DNA from 4 places in the Limnobaculum xujianqingii genome. Region 3 is predicted to be linked to each of the others. Evidence: predicted binding sites of a transcription regulator. Region 3 holds the regulator's gene; each other region holds the start of a gene.
The links. The regulator Fur, encoded in region 3, represses iron uptake genes when iron is present. The targets are predictions, from matches to a motif close to ATAATAATGAGAACNACTATCAA.
Positions count from the first base shown of each region.

Region 1: a site for Fur is predicted at 1,858-1,880, ahead of GOL65_RS05775 (TonB-dependent receptor domain-containing protein). Genes of this name have one in related genera too.
Region 2: a site for Fur is predicted at 2,288-2,310, ahead of feoA (ferrous iron transporter A). Genes of this name have one in related genera too.
Region 4: a site for Fur is predicted at 2,659-2,681, ahead of GOL65_RS16665 (TonB-dependent siderophore receptor). Genes of this name have one in related genera too.

Region 1 covers NZ_JABMLK010000001.1:1,262,756-1,267,039, reverse strand. Annotated here, with positions in the region: gene GOL65_RS05785 (FecCD family ABC transporter permease) at 1-996, shown strand, start outside; gene GOL65_RS05780 (ABC transporter ATP-binding protein) at 993-1,781, shown strand; gene GOL65_RS05775 (TonB-dependent receptor domain-containing protein) at 1,917-4,037, shown strand.
Region 2 covers NZ_JABMLK010000001.1:2,531,748-2,536,031, forward strand. Annotated here, with positions in the region: gene GOL65_RS11495 (Tex family protein) at 1-1,887, shown strand, start outside; gene feoA (ferrous iron transporter A) at 2,462-2,686, shown strand; gene feoB (Fe(2+) transporter permease subunit FeoB) at 2,746-4,284, shown strand, end outside.
Region 3 covers NZ_JABMLK010000002.1:952,357-956,640, forward strand. Annotated here, with positions in the region: gene glnS (glutamine--tRNA ligase) at 1-1,641, shown strand, start outside; gene GOL65_RS18370 (putative signal transducing protein) at 1,742-2,158, shown strand; gene fur (ferric iron uptake transcriptional regulator) at 2,212-2,658, opposite strand; gene GOL65_RS18380 (CobW family GTP-binding protein) at 2,839-3,888, opposite strand; gene GOL65_RS18385 (YbdD/YjiX family protein) at 3,968-4,162, opposite strand; gene GOL65_RS18390 (carbon starvation CstA family protein) at 4,256-4,284, opposite strand, start outside.
Region 4 covers NZ_JABMLK010000002.1:610,349-614,632, forward strand. Annotated here, with positions in the region: gene GOL65_RS16660 (hypothetical protein) at 1-12, shown strand, start outside; gene GOL65_RS16665 (TonB-dependent siderophore receptor) at 487-2,628, opposite strand; gene GOL65_RS16670 (ABC transporter substrate-binding protein) at 2,895-4,001, shown strand; gene GOL65_RS16675 (MSMEG_1061 family FMN-dependent PPOX-type flavoprotein) at 4,006-4,284, shown strand, end outside.

The DNA of each region.
Region 1 (4,284 bases), on a different contig from region 3:
CGCCTGATGATTTTAGCCATTGTTTTACTGGCGATTATTGGATCACTTGTGCTTGATTTTATCATGGGGCCTTCGGGCCTCACGATTGCAGAATTGTGGCAAACATTGTGGCATTCTGAAACGGTTGATGCCGGAACTCAGGTCATCGTTTGGGATATTCGTCTGCCTTATGCCCTGATGGCAATAGTGGTCGGAATGGCTTTGGGTCTGGCTGGGGCAGAAATGCAAACCATCCTGAATAACCCATTAGCCAGTCCCTTTACTTTAGGGGTTTCTTCTGCGGCTGCCTTTGGTGCTGCACTGGCTATCGTATTAGGAATTGGTATCCCTGGTATTGATCCTCAATGGTTTATTTCTGCCAATGCGTTCATTTTTGCCTTACTGGCAGCATTTATGCTGGATGCGGTAACCCGTTGGACAAGGGTTGCCACTTCTGGCGTAGTGCTGTTTGGTATCGCTTTAGTGTTTACCTTTAATGCATTGGTTTCCATGATGCAGTTTATCGCTTCTGAAGATACGCTTCAGGGGCTGGTTTTCTGGACGATGGGTAGCCTGGCGCGAGCAACCTGGATCAAATTAGGCATTCTGTTAGCGGTATTCCTGGTTCTATTCCCATGGTCAATGATGAATGCCTGGAAACTGACGGCGTTAAGATTGGGTGAAGACCGGGCAATTAGCTTTGGTATTGATGTTCGTCGTTTACGACTGACGACATTATTGCGTATCAGTATGTTATCTGCTTTGGCAGTGGCGTTTGTTGGGCCGATTGGATTTATCGGTTTGGTAGCTCCGCATATTGCCCGCCTAATTTTTGGTGAAGATCATCGTTTTTATTTACCAGCCAGTGCTTTAATTGGTGCACTGGTATTGTCGATGGCTTCTGTAGCTTCTAAAAATCTGATTCCTGGCGTGATTATTCCGGTTGGTATTGTGACTTCATTAGTTGGTGTTCCGTTCTTCCTGAGCATCATTTTGCGCCACAGAGGGCAGGTATGATGACTGGTTTACAAGCGAACCACTTTAATGCGGGTTACCCGAGAAAAAAAATCATCACCGATCTCTCGATTCCAGGGCTATCGAGAGGGGAAATCACTGTTCTGTTAGGGCCTAACGGCAGCGGAAAATCGACCTTATTGCGTTCTTTTGCTGGCTTGAATCATGCTACCGGTGAGTTACTGCTGGATGGTCAGGATTTAATGAAGCAGCCTTTTTCTCAACGTGCCAAAAGCGTAGTTTATCTGCCTCAATCATTGCCTGCCGGTGTGCATCTGCATGTGTTGGAATCCATTGTGGTTGCTCAAAGAGCTTCCGGTGGTAGTCATACAGAAAAAGGCGAAGAAGAGGTGATGGCATTATTGCAACAACTGGGTATTTCTCATCTGGCATTGAGCTATCTGGATCAACTTTCAGGTGGTCAGAAGCAGCTGGTTGGTTTGGCCCAATCTCTGATACGTCAACCTTCGCTATTGCTGCTTGATGAGCCATTAAGCGCCCTGGATCTTAATTATCAATTTCATGTTATGGATTTGGTACGCAAAGAGACGGTTAAACGTAATATCATCACGGTGGTGGTGGTTCATGATATTAATATCGCTTTGCACCATGCTGATCATGTCTTAATGCTGCAAAATGGCAATCTTATTGCCGATGGTAAACCTGATGAAGTGATCACGCCTGAAAGTCTGGCTCAAGTCTATGGTGTTCGTGGTCGTATTGAGCGTTGTTCTCAGGGGCGTCCACAGGTATTAATTGATGGATTAGTTGAACATCCAATATATTGAAAGCGTTAGTTGTTTATATTTTTGTTAAAAGTTAGATAGCGATCGCAAAAAAGAGCTTAATCCCTTCGGAACGCTAATGGTATTAATTATCATTAGCGTTCTTTTTTATTTGCTTTTACATTTATGGATGAAGGGATGAACACAAACATATTTAAATTTAATCCAATAAAATATGCCGGGTTTTGTCTTCCGCTATTAGGGTTGGCTGCTACACAGGCAGTAGCTGAAGAAAATGATAGTGGTAATGTTATGGTAGTGACGGCCTCTGGTGTTGAACAACGCTTTAAGGATGCACCAGCCAGTATTTCTGTTGTGACTTCTGAACAGTTAGAAAAAGAGATGGGCACAGCATCAACCGATCTTGCTGATATCCTTGAACGTGTTGCAGGGGTAAGTAAAGCTATTGGCACTGACGTTAGTTCAGGTATTCAACTGCGCGGTATGCCTGCTTCCTATACATTGTTACTGGTAGATGGAAAACGTATTGGCTCCAGTAACGGCTTAAAAACAACCCAACAAAACTACTTCGATGACATTAACTGGATCCCGGTTGAGTCTATCGAACGTATTGAAATTGTTCGTGGTCCAATGTCTACACTGTATGGTTCTGATGCCATGGGTGGGGTGGTTAACATTATCACTAAAAAGAACAATAAAGAGTGGAATGGGGCTTTAACTATCGGAACTCGTCAGCCAGAAGATTCTAAAAGTGGAGAGACTACTACTTATACTGGCAGCGTTGGTGGTCCATTAGGTAATGGTTTTACATTACGTATGAATGGTTCATGGAATAAACGCGATGCGGATAAAACCGATACCAGTGCGTTACGTTGGGGGAGCGGTCAGGAAGGTAAGAAACGTTATAACTATGGCGCAGACTTAAGCTGGGATATTACTGATAACCATCAGGTAAGCATTGGTACATTACAGGGAACAGAAGAGGGTATTCCTGGTGAAACCCTTGATGGTGATGAAGTTGGGCTGCGTGGTATTTCCAAGCTGGAACGTGAAAACTATTCCGCTGCTTATCGTGGACTATTTGATTTTGGTAGCGTCAGATTAACCGCTTATGAGAATAAATATAAAAACTCAGCCAGCGATGTGCCGGTGATTTCAGGGGGAACACTGGTAGGGACTGAAGATACCAAAATCCAAGGTAAAGATAAGATTATTGAAGGGGATATCAATCTACCTTTCGAGCTCTGGTTACCACATAACGTCACCATTGGTGGTCAATGGATGAAAGAGGAACTCAACAACCCAAGATCGATGGGTACCAATAAGTATGCTGCCGCTTCTTATGGTAAACATACCGGTGAGGCAACCAGTAAAGGGGTATTCGTTGAGGATCAGATTGGCTTATTAGACGATCTGACGTTAACGCTGGGGGTTCGTTATGATGATACCGAATATGGCGATCAAACCACACCAAGAGCCTATCTGGTTTATCAGGCTAATGATTATTTAACACTGAAAGGTGGATATTCAGAAGGCTTCAAAGCACCAACTATACGCCAGGCCAGCCCGGGCTTTGTTGAAGAATCAAAAGGTGCTGGTTGTAACGGCTATGCAGACTATACCGGTGGTGGTTGCTATATTGTCAGTAATGGTAACCTGAAGCCTGAAACTTCCGAAAACTGGGAAGTAGGGGCATTATTCAATTATGAAGGATGGGATGCAGGCATTACCTTCTTCGATAGTCGCTTTAAAAACAAACTGGCGACAGCACCCATTGGTTATATCACTGGGGATAGATCGGGCCGTTACTGGTTAGAGCGAGTGAACCTGGATTCTGCCAGAACTCAGGGTATTGAAGGTAATTTGAATATACCTCTAATCAGCGAACCAAAAGGTCAGTTCCTGCAAAAGCTAACCTTACGTAATAACTATACTCGTATGATTAAGGCTGAGGACGATCAGGGTGTAATGCTGGTCACTACCCCTAAATTTACCAGCTATTCATCGTTGGACTGGAGCGTAACGCAAGATCTTGATTTCTCATTCAGCGCTCATTATTACGGAAAAATGTTAGGCTTAAACAATAAAGCCGATCAGGAGTCTCGTGGTAGTACTGCAACGGCGCGTATCAGAAACTCTTATACGCTTTATGGTCTGTCAGGCCAATATAAGATTACCAAGAATTTCCGATTTAATGCTGGTATCGATAACCTGTTTGATAAAGATCCCGTCTCTTCTGAACCATCAGGAAGTGCCTCATCCGGTAACAACTATTATGTTCCGGGAAGAACTTACTAAGCTTCTATAACTGCTTCATTCTGATAAAGCAACGCGTTAAATATTAAAAGCCGTGATAATTATCACGGCTTTTTTACAGCATAATCTCTTGGATCTTCGCCAGTCTCTCTAATCCCTTAGTATTAATAATGTTAATTTAAATGTATTTTTTTGTATCATTTTATTGATAATGATTATCATTTGTTTTAATGTGTTACCCCCATTAATCACATCGTATTTTTGAAATAAATGGATATAAATAGCCATA
Region 2 (4,284 bases), on a different contig from region 3:
AATGACAAAGGCGTGGCGGATACCAAAGCCGCACTGGATGGTGCCCGTTATATTCTGATGGAGCGCTTTTCAGAAGATGCTGCACTACTCAGTAAAATACGTGAATACCTGTGGAAGAATGCTTATCTGACCTCCCGTATGTTGGAAGGTAAAGAGCAGGAAGGGGCAAAATTCCGCGATTACTTTGCCCACCAGGAGCCTATTTCAGGAACCCCTTCTCACCGGGCACTGGCCATGTTCCGTGGTCGTAACGAAGGCATCTTAAGCCTGTCTCTGAATGCCGATCCGCAGCATGATGAGCCACCGCGTGAAAGCTATTGTGAGCAAATTATTGCTGACCATCTGAACTTACGTCTCAACAATGCTCCAGCCGATAGCTGGCGTAAAGCAGTCGTTAACTGGACATGGCGCATCAAAATTTTGATGCATATGGAAACTGAATTGATGGGTAGCCTGAGAGAACGGGCTGAAGATGAAGCCATCAATGTTTTTGCCCGTAATATGCAGGATTTATTAATGGCAGCTCCGGCGGGAATGCGTGCCACTATGGGTCTGGATCCGGGTCTGCGTACCGGTGTGAAAGTTGCAGTGGTTGATGCAACCGGTAAGTTAGTAGCCACTGATACCATTTATCCGCATACCGGTCAGGCCGCCAAAGCCGCCGCGATTGTCGCCGCACTCTGTATCAAACATAACGTAGAACTGGTTGCCATTGGTAATGGTACCGCTTCAAGAGAAACAGAACGTTTCTATCTGGAACTACAACGCCAGTATCCGGAAGTAAAAGGCCAAAAAGTGATTGTCAGTGAAGCGGGAGCATCAGTCTATTCTGCTTCTGAGCTGGCTGCTTTGGAATTCCCCGATCTTGACGTATCGTTGCGCGGTGCGGTTTCTATCGCCCGTCGTCTGCAAGATCCATTGGCGGAGCTGGTTAAGATTGAACCAAAATCCATTGGGGTTGGTCAGTATCAGCATGACGTTAGCCAAACGCTGCTGGCGCGTCGTCTGGATGCAGTGGTTGAGGACTGCGTAAACGCCGTTGGTGTTGACCTGAATACCGCGTCTGTTCCTCTGTTAACTCGCGTTGCAGGCTTAAGTCGAGTGATTGCGCAAAATATTGTCGATTGGCGTGATACCCACGGCCGCTTCAATAATCGTAGTCAGCTAATGGACGTGAGCCGCCTTGGACCGAAAGCGTTTGAACAATGTGCGGGCTTCCTGCGTATTAATCAGGGTGATAACCCACTGGATTCCTCAACGGTTCACCCGGAAACCTATCCGGTAGTTGAGCGTATTTTACAGGCAACACAAAAGACTCTGCACGACCTGATGGGTAGCCCTGATGCATTGCGCGGTATCAGAGCCTCTGACTTTACCGATGAACGTTTTGGGGTACCTACTGTTACCGATATTCTGAAAGAGCTGGAAAAACCGGGCCGTGACCCACGCCCTGAATTTAAAACCGCTAATTTTGCTGAAGGGGTAGAAACCCTGAACGACCTTAATATCGGTATGATTCTGGAAGGTACGGTGACTAACGTGACTAACTTTGGTGCGTTTGTGGATATTGGCGTACATCAGGATGGTCTGGTGCACATCTCTTCTCTGGCCGATAAGTTTGTTGAAGACCCCCATACGGTAGTCAAAGCCGGTGATATCGTTAAGGTCAAAGTGATGGAAGTCGATCTGGATCGCAAACGTATCGCCTTATCCATGCGCCTGGATGAGCAACCGGGAGAAGGTAGCAGCCGGAAATCAGCACCTGCCGATAACAATAGCAGACCACAACGCCGCCCGGCTCCACAGCAGGCAAAACCAGCCTCTGGCAGTAACAATAGTGCCATGGGTGATGCACTGGCGGCAGCGTTAAATAAAATGAAACGTTGATATAAATGTAATAAATTATCACGGCTGTTGATGAATAAATATTTTCTAACCACAGCCGTGATGATTATTTAGTTTGATATAAATCAAAAAATACACATTAACTGATTTAACTATTTCACCGTTAACTTTTCAGATAAATACTAATAACAAGCCCCACTTAATCACTTATTAAGTAAGCTTAATTTATTTTCTAATTCGTTAAATAGTAGTAACGCGACGTATATTCGCTTCTGATAAACAGCAATAATAGCTAACTTAATTTCAATATAATCAATGCATTAAAAATTGCGTTTTTTAACCTACTCTTCAATATTCAGATATCTCTCTATTCTTGCCACTTATATTGGTAGACAAAGGTAGTAATAATTATTTACGCTTAGCATGCCTCATAGCATTGTTTACGATAATCATTCTTAATAACATTAGCATTGAGGGCATAAAGAGTTGCGTAAATGACAGGATGATATGGTTTATCGCAGGAAGCAGAACTCAAATATCATTTATTGCTAAATACCATCTTTAGACAAATCTTATGCTGTTATCAACATGAGTTAAGGTTACCCAGAACGTTATGATTCCACTACAACCTCAGTGCTCATACAAAATTACCGGGTTTACTCCTGAGATCAATCCTGCGTATCGTCAAAAATTGCTGTCTCTCGGGCTATTGCCCGGTTCGGTATTCCGCGTTATTCGCGTAGCGCCACTAGGCGATCCTATTCAAATCGAAACACCGCGGGTGTGTTTAGTTCTGCGCAAGAAAGACCTGAATTTTATTAAACTCGCACTGGTTGAATAAGTTAAAACCGGTTCGGTAAATAGACGTATTACTCATCTTTATCTCTTTTTGGCTGAAAAATGAAACAACTTACTATCGGGTTAATCGGTAACCCAAACTCAGGTAAAACCACGCTGTTTAATCAGCTTACCGGCTCACGTCAACGCGTAGGGAATTGGGCAGGGGTTACCGTTGAGCGTAAGGAAGGTCATTTCAAAACCGATGACAGCCAGGTAACTCTGGTGGACCTACCGGGAACCTACTCGCTAACCACTATTTCTGAGCATACTTCCCTTGATGAACAGATTGCCTGTCATTACATCCTGAGTGGTGAAGCCGACTTGCTTCTCAACGTAATGGATGCCTCCAATCTGGAACGTAGCCTTTACCTGACGCTTCAACTGTTGGAGCTAGGGATCCCCTGCATTATCGCTCTCAATATGCTGGATATTGCTCACGATCAGCATATTGAAATTGATATTGAAGCCTTATCGAAAAAGTTAGGCTGCCCAATCATTCCGCTGGTTTCAACCCGTGGTCGTGGCCTGAAAGAACTGAAGTCTGCTATTGATAAATTACAATTAAATCAGCATCAGTCGTTAATTACTTATCCGGATGTCGTTGAAGAGCAGGCGGCTAAACTGGCCAGTCTGATGCCATCCCAATTGCCGGACCAGCAAACTCGCTGGCTGGCTTTACAAATGTTAGAAGGCGATATTTATAGCCGGTCGCTATCCGGTGCAGCAGAAGCGCAGCTACCTCAGGCTCGTTCTGTGTTGCAAGAGCATTATCAGGAAGATCCGGGACTCATTATTGCTGATGCCCGTTATCAAACCATTGCCGCCATTTGCCACGATGTGCATAACCTGAGTCAGGCACAGCCGAGCAAACTGACCCAGGCGTTAGATAAAATCGTGATTAACCGCTGGCTCGGATTACCTATTTTCCTGTTTGTGATGTATCTGATGTTCGTGCTGGCCATAAACATCGGTGGTGCGCTACAGCCGCTGTTTGACGTTGGCTCTGCGGCCATCTTTATTTCAGGTATCCAATGGGTCGGTCACACGCTGAACTTTCCTGAATGGCTGACGATTTTTCTGGCGCAAGGTATTGGCGGTGGTATTAACACCGTCTTACCATTGGTACCGCAAATTGGCCTGATGTACCTGTTCCTCGCATTTCTGGAAGACTCCGGTTATATGGCCCGTGCTGCCTTCGTGATGGACAAACTGATGTATGCGTTGGGATTACCCGGCAAATCATTTGTTCCACTGATTGTTGGCTTTGGTTGCAACGTTCCTTCCATCATGGGCACCCGTACTCTGGACGCTCCACGGGAACGTTTAATCACTATTCTGATGGCCCCATTTATGTCCTGCGGCGCACGACTGGCTATATTCGCTGTGTTCTCCGCCGCTTTTTTCGGCAAAGATGGCGCACTGGTAGTTTTCTCGTTATACCTGTTGGGTATTGTGGTAGCCATTCTTACCGGCCTGATGCTGAAATACACCATTATGCGCGGTGAATCGACGCCGTTTATTATGGAGCTACCGGTTTACCACGTTCCTCACGTTAAAAGCCTGTTGCTGCAAACCTGGCAGCGTCTGAAAGGCTTCGTG
Region 3 (4,284 bases):
AACTTTATTCGTCATATTATTGATGAAGATTTAGCATCAGGTAAACACACTACCGTAGTGACCCGTTTTCCACCTGAGCCAAACGGATATCTGCATATCGGTCACGCGAAGTCTATCTGCCTGAATTTCGGGATTGCACAGGACTACAAGGGTCTGTGCAACTTGCGTTTTGATGATACTAACCCGGTTAAAGAAGACATCGAGTATGTAGAATCAATTAAGCACGATGTTGAGTGGTTAGGTTTTCACTGGGATGGCGCGGTACGTTACTCATCTGATTACTTCGATCAACTGCATCAATACGCTGTTGAACTTATTAGTAAGGGGCTGGCTTATGTGGATGAGCTGTCTCCTGAAGAGATGCGCGAATATCGCGGTACTCTCACTCAGCCAGGAAAAAATAGTCCTTATCGCGATCGTAGCATTGAAGAAAACCTGGTTTTGTTTGAAAAGATGAAAAACAGTGAGTTTGCAGAAGGTAAGGCTTGTCTGCGTGCCAAAATCAATATGGCTTCCTCATTTATCGTAATGCGCGATCCGGTGTTATACCGTATTAAGTTTGCCGATCACCATCAGACTGGTGATAAGTGGTGCATCTACCCGATGTATGACTTTACCCACTGTATTTCCGATGCGCTGGAAGGGATAACCCATTCTCTGTGTACACTGGAATTCCAGGACAATCGCCGTCTGTACGACTGGGTTTTAGATAATATCACCATTCCATGTCATCCACGCCAGTATGAGTTCTCTCGTCTGAATTTAGAGTACGCGATTATGTCTAAGCGTAAGTTAAATTTACTGGTGACAGAGAAAGTTGTGGAAGGTTGGGACGACCCGCGTATGCCGACTATTTCTGGTCTGCGTCGCCGTGGATATAGCGCCGCTTCTATTCGTGAGTTTTGTCGCCGTATCGGTGTGACCAAGCAAGACAATAACGTGGAAATGGTAGCGTTAGAAACCTGTATTCGTGAAGATCTGAACGAAAATGCCCCAAGAGCGATGGCGGTTATCGATCCGGTTAAAGTGGTGATTGAGAATCTTCCACAAGGCCATGAAGAGATGCTGACGGTAGGCGCACACCCGAATAAACCAGAAATGGGAACCCGTGCCGTACCATTTAGCAGCGAGATCTATATTGACCGTGCTGATTTCCGTGAAGAAGCTAACAAACAGTATAAGCGCCTGGTGTTAGGTAAAGAAGTTCGCCTGCGCAATGCTTATGTTATTAAAGCTGAACGGGTAGAAAAAGACGACCAGGGCAATATCACGACTATTTATTGCCAGTATGATAGTGAAACGCTGGGTAAGGATCCGGCTGACGGGCGCAAAGTAAAAGGCGTTATTCATTGGGTATCTGCATCTCATGCATTACCGGCAGAATTTCGGTTATATGAATGCCTGTTTAACGTGCCTAACCCGGGAGCTGCTGAGGATTTCTTATCAACCATTAATCCTGAATCACTGAAAGTAGTGCACGGTTTTGTCGAACCAAGTCTGGCGCAGGCTAAACCTGAGTTCGCTTATCAGTTTGAGCGTGAAGGCTACTTTTGTGCAGACAGCCGCCACTCATCACCAGAGCATTTAGTGTTTAACCGGACCGTCGGTCTGCGTGATACCTGGGCTGCTCAGGTAAGCTAATTTTTAGCCTTGATTAAAAACGGTTAATATCAAAAAGCCTGTCAGAGAAATTTGACAGGCTTTTTAAACTCCAAATGGATATGTTTTATACGGAGATATTATGGGACAACTGGTTGTGGTTGCTCGCTACTCTTATCCCCTTGAAGCCCAAATAGCAAAAAGCAATCTGGAGTCAGCGGGAATTAGTGCTTATATAGCCGATGTACATACCATCAATACCAACTGGCTTTACTCTAATGCTTTAGGCGGCGTGAGGCTGATGGTTGACAGAGATAACGTGCAGGAAGCTGAAAAGATACTTGGTCAGGACTTTTCTCAGGCGGTGATTGAAGAGGCCGGGGAAGATGAAGCAGAGCGTTCACAGTGGTGCTGTGCTTATTGCGGTAGCAATAATGTAGTTCCTTTTACTAAAGGTAAGAGGCCGGCATTTGTGGTATTTATTTTGTTAGGATTTCCGTTGTTTAAGTATCAACACGGAATAAAGTGTAATGACTGTGGGGCATTTAGCCAAAAATAAAGCCAGCAATGATTAGTTGCTGGCATATTCAAACCTTAAGCTATGATAGTCGCTTATTTAGGGTCGTGTAGCGTTTCATCTTTACGGCAATCGCCAGAGCTACATTTTCCATACAGGTACAAGCTATGGTTGGTTAACTTAATATTGTATCTTTCTGAAATTTCACGCTGACGTTGTTCAATAAACTCATCGCTAAATTCAATTACGCGTCCACAATCCAAACAGATTAAGTGGTCGTGATGATGTTTTTGCGTCAATTCAAATACTGATTTACCGCCTTCAAAACTATGGCGGGTTACAATACCTGCGTCATCAAATTGGTTTAGCACGCGATATACGGTAGCCAGTCCAATTTCTTCGCCCATATCAATCAGTCTTTTATATAAATCTTCCGCGCTAACGTGATGGTTATCAGGCTCCTGAAGTATTTCCAGAATTTTAAGCCGTGGGAGCGTAACTTTCAGTCCAGCCTTCTTCAGTGCGATATTATTATCAGTCATGCAGATGTGTTCCTAAATTCGGGGCGCCATGAATCGCTAGCGAATGATTAACATAATTATAATATACCATTATAGAGCCAGACATATGAAATGAAAACCTTAGGGAGTCAGTTCAAATTCGATAGAATCGATAGGCAGAATCATAATTCTGGCGATATTCAACCGTTATCCGATATGTTATTAGTTAACGGCATTTGAAACAGCCGTGGCTAAAAATTCATTTCTTAATGTCTCAACCGGTAAATTACGCCCAATAATAACTAATAGCGTCTTACGGGATTCTTCCGCAGTCCATTCGGTTCCATAATCGAAACCAACAACTTTATGAACACCTTGTACAATCAGGCGACGAGGTTCACCCTCGATTGCCAGAATACCTTTATAGCGTAGCATGTCATTGCCATATTTTTCGATGGCAGTTTCCATAAATGCGCCAATCAGCTTGATATCAACCTCTCCGGTTTCAAAAACTTGGGAAGTAATATCATCATTCCATGAACGGGCAAGGGGTTTGGATGTTTGATTTAAAGGGCGGAAGTTTGTTGGCGCCTGAGAAGGTGCAGTGGAAGCAACAAAAGTTCCATTAAGATCAAAAGAGTCATCCATATTAAATGCCTGAATGCCAATCCATGCAGCTTTCTCCAGCTTGCCGTGCCGGGCCTCACACACCAGAGCCTTGGCGTTAATGTTACGTAAACGCTCTAACAACAGTGTTTTTGCATCGCTATCGATGCGATCTAATTTGGTTAAAATAAGTCTGTCAGCAAAACCAACTTGAGAAACCGCAACCCGATGTTCAGTGAGCTGTTTCTGAGCATGTTCACTGTCGACTAAAGTAATAATGGCGTCTAACTGCAAACGCTCACGTAAAATATCATCAACAAAGAAAGTTTGTATCACTGGAGCCGGGTCGGCTAATCCAGTGGTTTCTAGCAGCAACCGATCAAAATTAAGCTGACCCGCATCCCGCTGCTCCAAAAGGTTCTTTAAGGCTTCAGTCAGTTCTCCGCGAACGCTACAACACACGCAGCCATTGGTTAATTCAATAACCTCAATACCGCTGTGCTGTCCCAATAGTCCACCATCTACGCCAACAGCGCCAAATTCATTTTCAATGATAGCGATCCGTTCACCGGGATAGTTTTCTAACAAATGGTTAATCAGAGTAGTTTTGCCTGAGCCGAGAAAGCCGGTTAATACTGTCACCGGTAACTGAAGTGGGGTGGTCATAACATGTTGCCTTTTTTACTTTAACCATACGCATTATTGCGTTGGTAAAATATCTGGTGTGTCACAAAAAAATTAATGCCTAGCAGCAAGAGCCATTACCGCTGCCGTAGCGAGCCTGCTGACGCTCACGAAAGAATTCTTCATAAGTCATCGCTTCCTGATCCGGATGAGTGATGCGCATATGCTGAACATAGTTATCATAGTCAGGGACGCCAACCATCAAACGAGCCGCCTGACCAAGATAGCGACCGACTTTTGCTAAATCTTCAAACATAAGTGACTTCCCTTAATCAGGATGGCAGTAACAAGCGATTCAATAACCCGATACTGCCATCTTTTTACTATTAATGTCTATCTAACAACAGGATTACTTAACCGTTGCCGATGCAGGCATAG
Region 4 (4,284 bases), 340 kb from region 3:
AAGGCCGTTTAATTCCATTAAATTAAAGTGATTGTAAAACCGATTTCAAGAAGATTTAAAAACTGTTTAAAAGTTATCAATCCCTGCTCATAGTTATGCAGAAATAAACACAAGAATACTCAGTTTTGCTCATTTTTTTTCGACCTATGCAAAATACATAAATCCCCCGCCACGCCAATCATAGCAAGGCTCTGAGCCTAATTTTTTCACGCCCTGAATAATGCAGAAATGATCACTCCCCCACACGGGTGTTTTTTTATCTGAATCAGTTAGACCGATCGCTATTGATTCCCTTCAGACAAATTATCGCCATGGATAGGGTGACTTATATGTTGAATCGCGTTCGTCTCTTCTGTTTTTCAATGGGATTATTGATTCGGGAGTTAAATGCCAGAAAGTGGATCCCTTTGATTGCTGATACAACTGAATAAAAAAATGGCCCTGATTCAAAACCGGGGCCATTTTTGCATTTATCAATGCCAGTAATTACCAGTGGTAGTTAACTTTAGCAGTAACGTTACGGCCTTCACCGTAGTAACACCAGTAGTTACAGCCACTCACGTAATTAGTATCTGTCAGGTTGCTGGCGTTAACCTGTACCTGCCATTCTTTATTGATGTCATAGCGAACCATGGCATCCCACAGTGTATAAGCCGGAACTTTCAGATCTTTATCGTTGGTTTTATCGCCGTAGGTACTGCCAATATAGCGAACACCTGAACCAATAGTTAATCCTTCAAGCTTTCCATTAAAGGAATAGTTTGCCCACAGTGAAGCCATGTGCAGTGGTGTTAACGGCAGGCGGTTACCAATTTCATCACTATCGCCGGAACGAATGGTTTCTACGCGGTTTAGCGTATAGTTGGCGTGAAGTTGAAGGGAGTCGGTGACATAGCCTACAGCTTCAAGTTCCAGTCCGCGAGAACGCGCCATTCCTGTTTGAACCTGAGCATAGTTAATAGTAGGGTCGTTCGAAGTAGTCAAAATGTTCTTTTGATACATTTCAAACGCGGCAGCATTAAAGTAACCATTGAAGCCTGCAGGTACATATTTCACACCGATTTCGGTTTGTTGTCCTGTTTGTGGTTCATAAGGTTTATTTCTGCCATCACGACCGGACAGTGGCTGGAAGGACTCAGAATAACTGATGTACGGGTTCAGGCCATTGTCAGACAGATACATTAAACCGGCACTTTTCGTGTACTTATGGTCATCCATATCGATACGGCTGTCAGCAGTGTTACTGTTTGCACCAGCATTTGAAATGATATCGCTGGAACGTGCTTTATCATAACGACCGCCGAGCAGTAATAACCATTTGTCATCAAACTTCAGCTGGTTTTGAACATATAAACCAGTCTGGAAACGCTTAGTGTGGTGACCAAATAGCTCGTCGTCGCTGGCAGGTGTGTAGTTACCGTAGACTGGGTTAAATACATCCAGTGGGCTGCCGAAACTGTAGATATTACCATCGGTACCACGTGAATTAATGGTCGAGTAATCGGTACCCAACAGCAAGGTGTTTTCAAAACGATCTGATGTCCAGTTACCCACTAAGCGGTTGTCGATAGCATAGTTTTGAGCGCTACCGTCGCGATAGGTCAGGCCACGTTGAACGTTGCGGTCATCCAGCATATATGAGCCGTAAACGTTACGTAATAGCAGGTTAAGGTAGCTGTAAGAACCGTTTTGCTTAAATGTCCAGGTATCGTTGAACATATGGCTCAGCTCATAGCTGATGTTGAACTGCTCTGAATTACCTTTGCTGTAGCCCGGCTCGCCAAAGCTAGTGTCTTTATCCACCTTACCAAACGGCGTGCTGTGCAGCGTACCGTATGGTAGCTTAAAGCCGCTTGTTGGGTTGGTGTTATCTTTCATGTAGCTGGTAAGCAAAGTCAGGCTGGTTTTGTCGTTGAAATCAATCGACATGCTTGGAGCGAAGTAGTAACGCTCGCTGGATGCGCCATCTACCGGACCGTTATCTTTTTTGGCAAAGCCGACGAAGCGATAAAGTACATTACCTTCATCATTGACCGGGCCTGAAGTATCGATGCCAAAGTGGCGATAATCGTCTGAGCCATAGGCAACATCAATTTCACCCTGCTTTAAACGGGTTGGGTGTTTGGTGATGATATTTACCAGACCTCCCGGTGGGTTTTGACCATACAGCATAGACGCAGGGCCTTTAAGGGCATCGATGCGCTCTATACCGTACGTTTCCTGATGCCAGGAGTAGAATCCCGCTTCATTATAAATACTGGCCAGACCGTTTTGATAAGGCGCCCATTCGAAACCCCGAATGATCAACCAGTCAGTACGGTTATCCGCGCCATACTGGCCAGTCTGGATACCTGCGCTGTAGCGTAGCGCTTCATCAATTTTTTTGGCGCTACGGTCTTTAATATCTTGTTCTGTGACTTCAGATACCGATCTTGGCGTTTCTGCCGCAGGGGTATCCATTTTCATTGCTGTATTGCTACCGGTAACGATGAGTGTTTCGTCGCCATTAGCATCTTTATTATTCGTGGTTTCTTCGGCCATAGCAGGAGAAACGGCAGCAAAACTGAGTAAAATAGCATAAGCCAATGGCTTGTAAGCCGGGCTATTCGGTGCAACCGGGTTGTTCATAGATGGGGCATCCTGATGAATTTTTCTAAAATGAGAATACTTATCATACGTATTCTCTTTTCTTTTGTATGTTTATGTCAATTGAAACTATAGAAAGCATGATGAATAGTTCTTATCCCGTGATATAGCGCGTACTAACTCAATATATTGCGAATAGTTATCATTATTTCTGAGCTATAGTTATCAGCGGTGGTATGATCTGCCGGTTTCAGATGGGTTAGGCTATCAACCGTTTTCACTTTTGATATAAAAGGTTTTAGAATTCGATGAGCAAAAGCTTGTTAAAGCTGGTGTTAGTACTGATTTTCAGTATTTCAACGGTCAGCGCAGCGGAGTGGCCAAAAACGGTCACCGACGTTTTAGGTAATCAGGTGGTTATCAAGCAAAAACCACAACGCGTGGTTTTGGCATCAGGCTATAGTTTTGTTGCTTTATCATTTGCCCATGAAGATCCAACGTCATTTTTGGTTGGCTGGGGAAGTGAATTAAAGAAATTTGATATTGCCACTTATGAACTTTATCAGAAAACTTTTCCTAAACTCTCCTCGCTAAAGACGATTGGTAGCGGCAGTGGTGATGAGCTGTCTTTAGAAACCATTTTGTCTTTATCTCCGGATTTAGTGATTTTTGAGGCGTGGCAGGCTCCGCGTTCGCAATCTCTGATCGCATTGCTGAACAAGAGCAAAATTCCTGTGGTGTTTATTGATTATTATCAGTCACCATTAAAGAATACCGTTCCTTCTATGCGTATACTGGGGCAGGTGTTAGATCGTGAGGCAAAAGCTGAGGAACTAATAACCTTCTATCAAAACCATATGGAGCGATTAACCTCGCGTCTTAATAGCCCTAAATTACAACATCCACGCGTATTGCTTCATGCCTATCCTGGTATGTGGGAATGTTGCTGGAGCAGTGGTTCTGGTGGACTTGGTGAGTATATTTCACTGTTTAAAGGCGAGAACGTTGGTGCCGACAAATTCCCAACGGCTAATGGTGGGTTACTGAGCCTTGAGTACTTAATTCAGAAAAATCCTCAGGTATATATTGCAACCGGTCATTCTGCCGTCGATCCTCAAAAAGCCCTGCCATTAGGTACCAGTGTTGATATGGCATTGAGTCAGCGTCAGTTAAAAGCGCTGGTGGAGCAAAAAGGGGTGAATACCTTTGATGCAGTTAAAAACGGTCGGGTGTATGGCTTCTGGAACTATTTTTCCGGTTCGCCATTTAATATTGTTGGCGCTGAAGTGATGGCGAAATGGATTCAGCCTGAACTGTATCAGGATATCGACCCGCAACAGACTATGGACGAAATAAATCAACGGTTTCTTCCCGTGAAGCTGACCGGGACTTACTGGCTTACTTTGCAGAGATAGTATTATGTATATAAAACCTGACCACGTGGTCTCTTCTTCGCAACAGCTGCGTGAACACTATGAGATGCCTCATGAGATAGTGGTGAAAAAGCAGATTGATCTTCTGGCACCTTATGGTCAGAAGTTGATCTCCATGTCACCGTTTTTTGTACTGGCGACAGTGGGTAAGAACGGTGTAGATGCCTCTCCTAAAGGTGGGTATCCTGGCTTTGTCAAAACGGTAGGGGAGAAGACGTTGTTAATCCCTGACTATGCTGGTAATAACCGTTTAGATGGCCTGCAG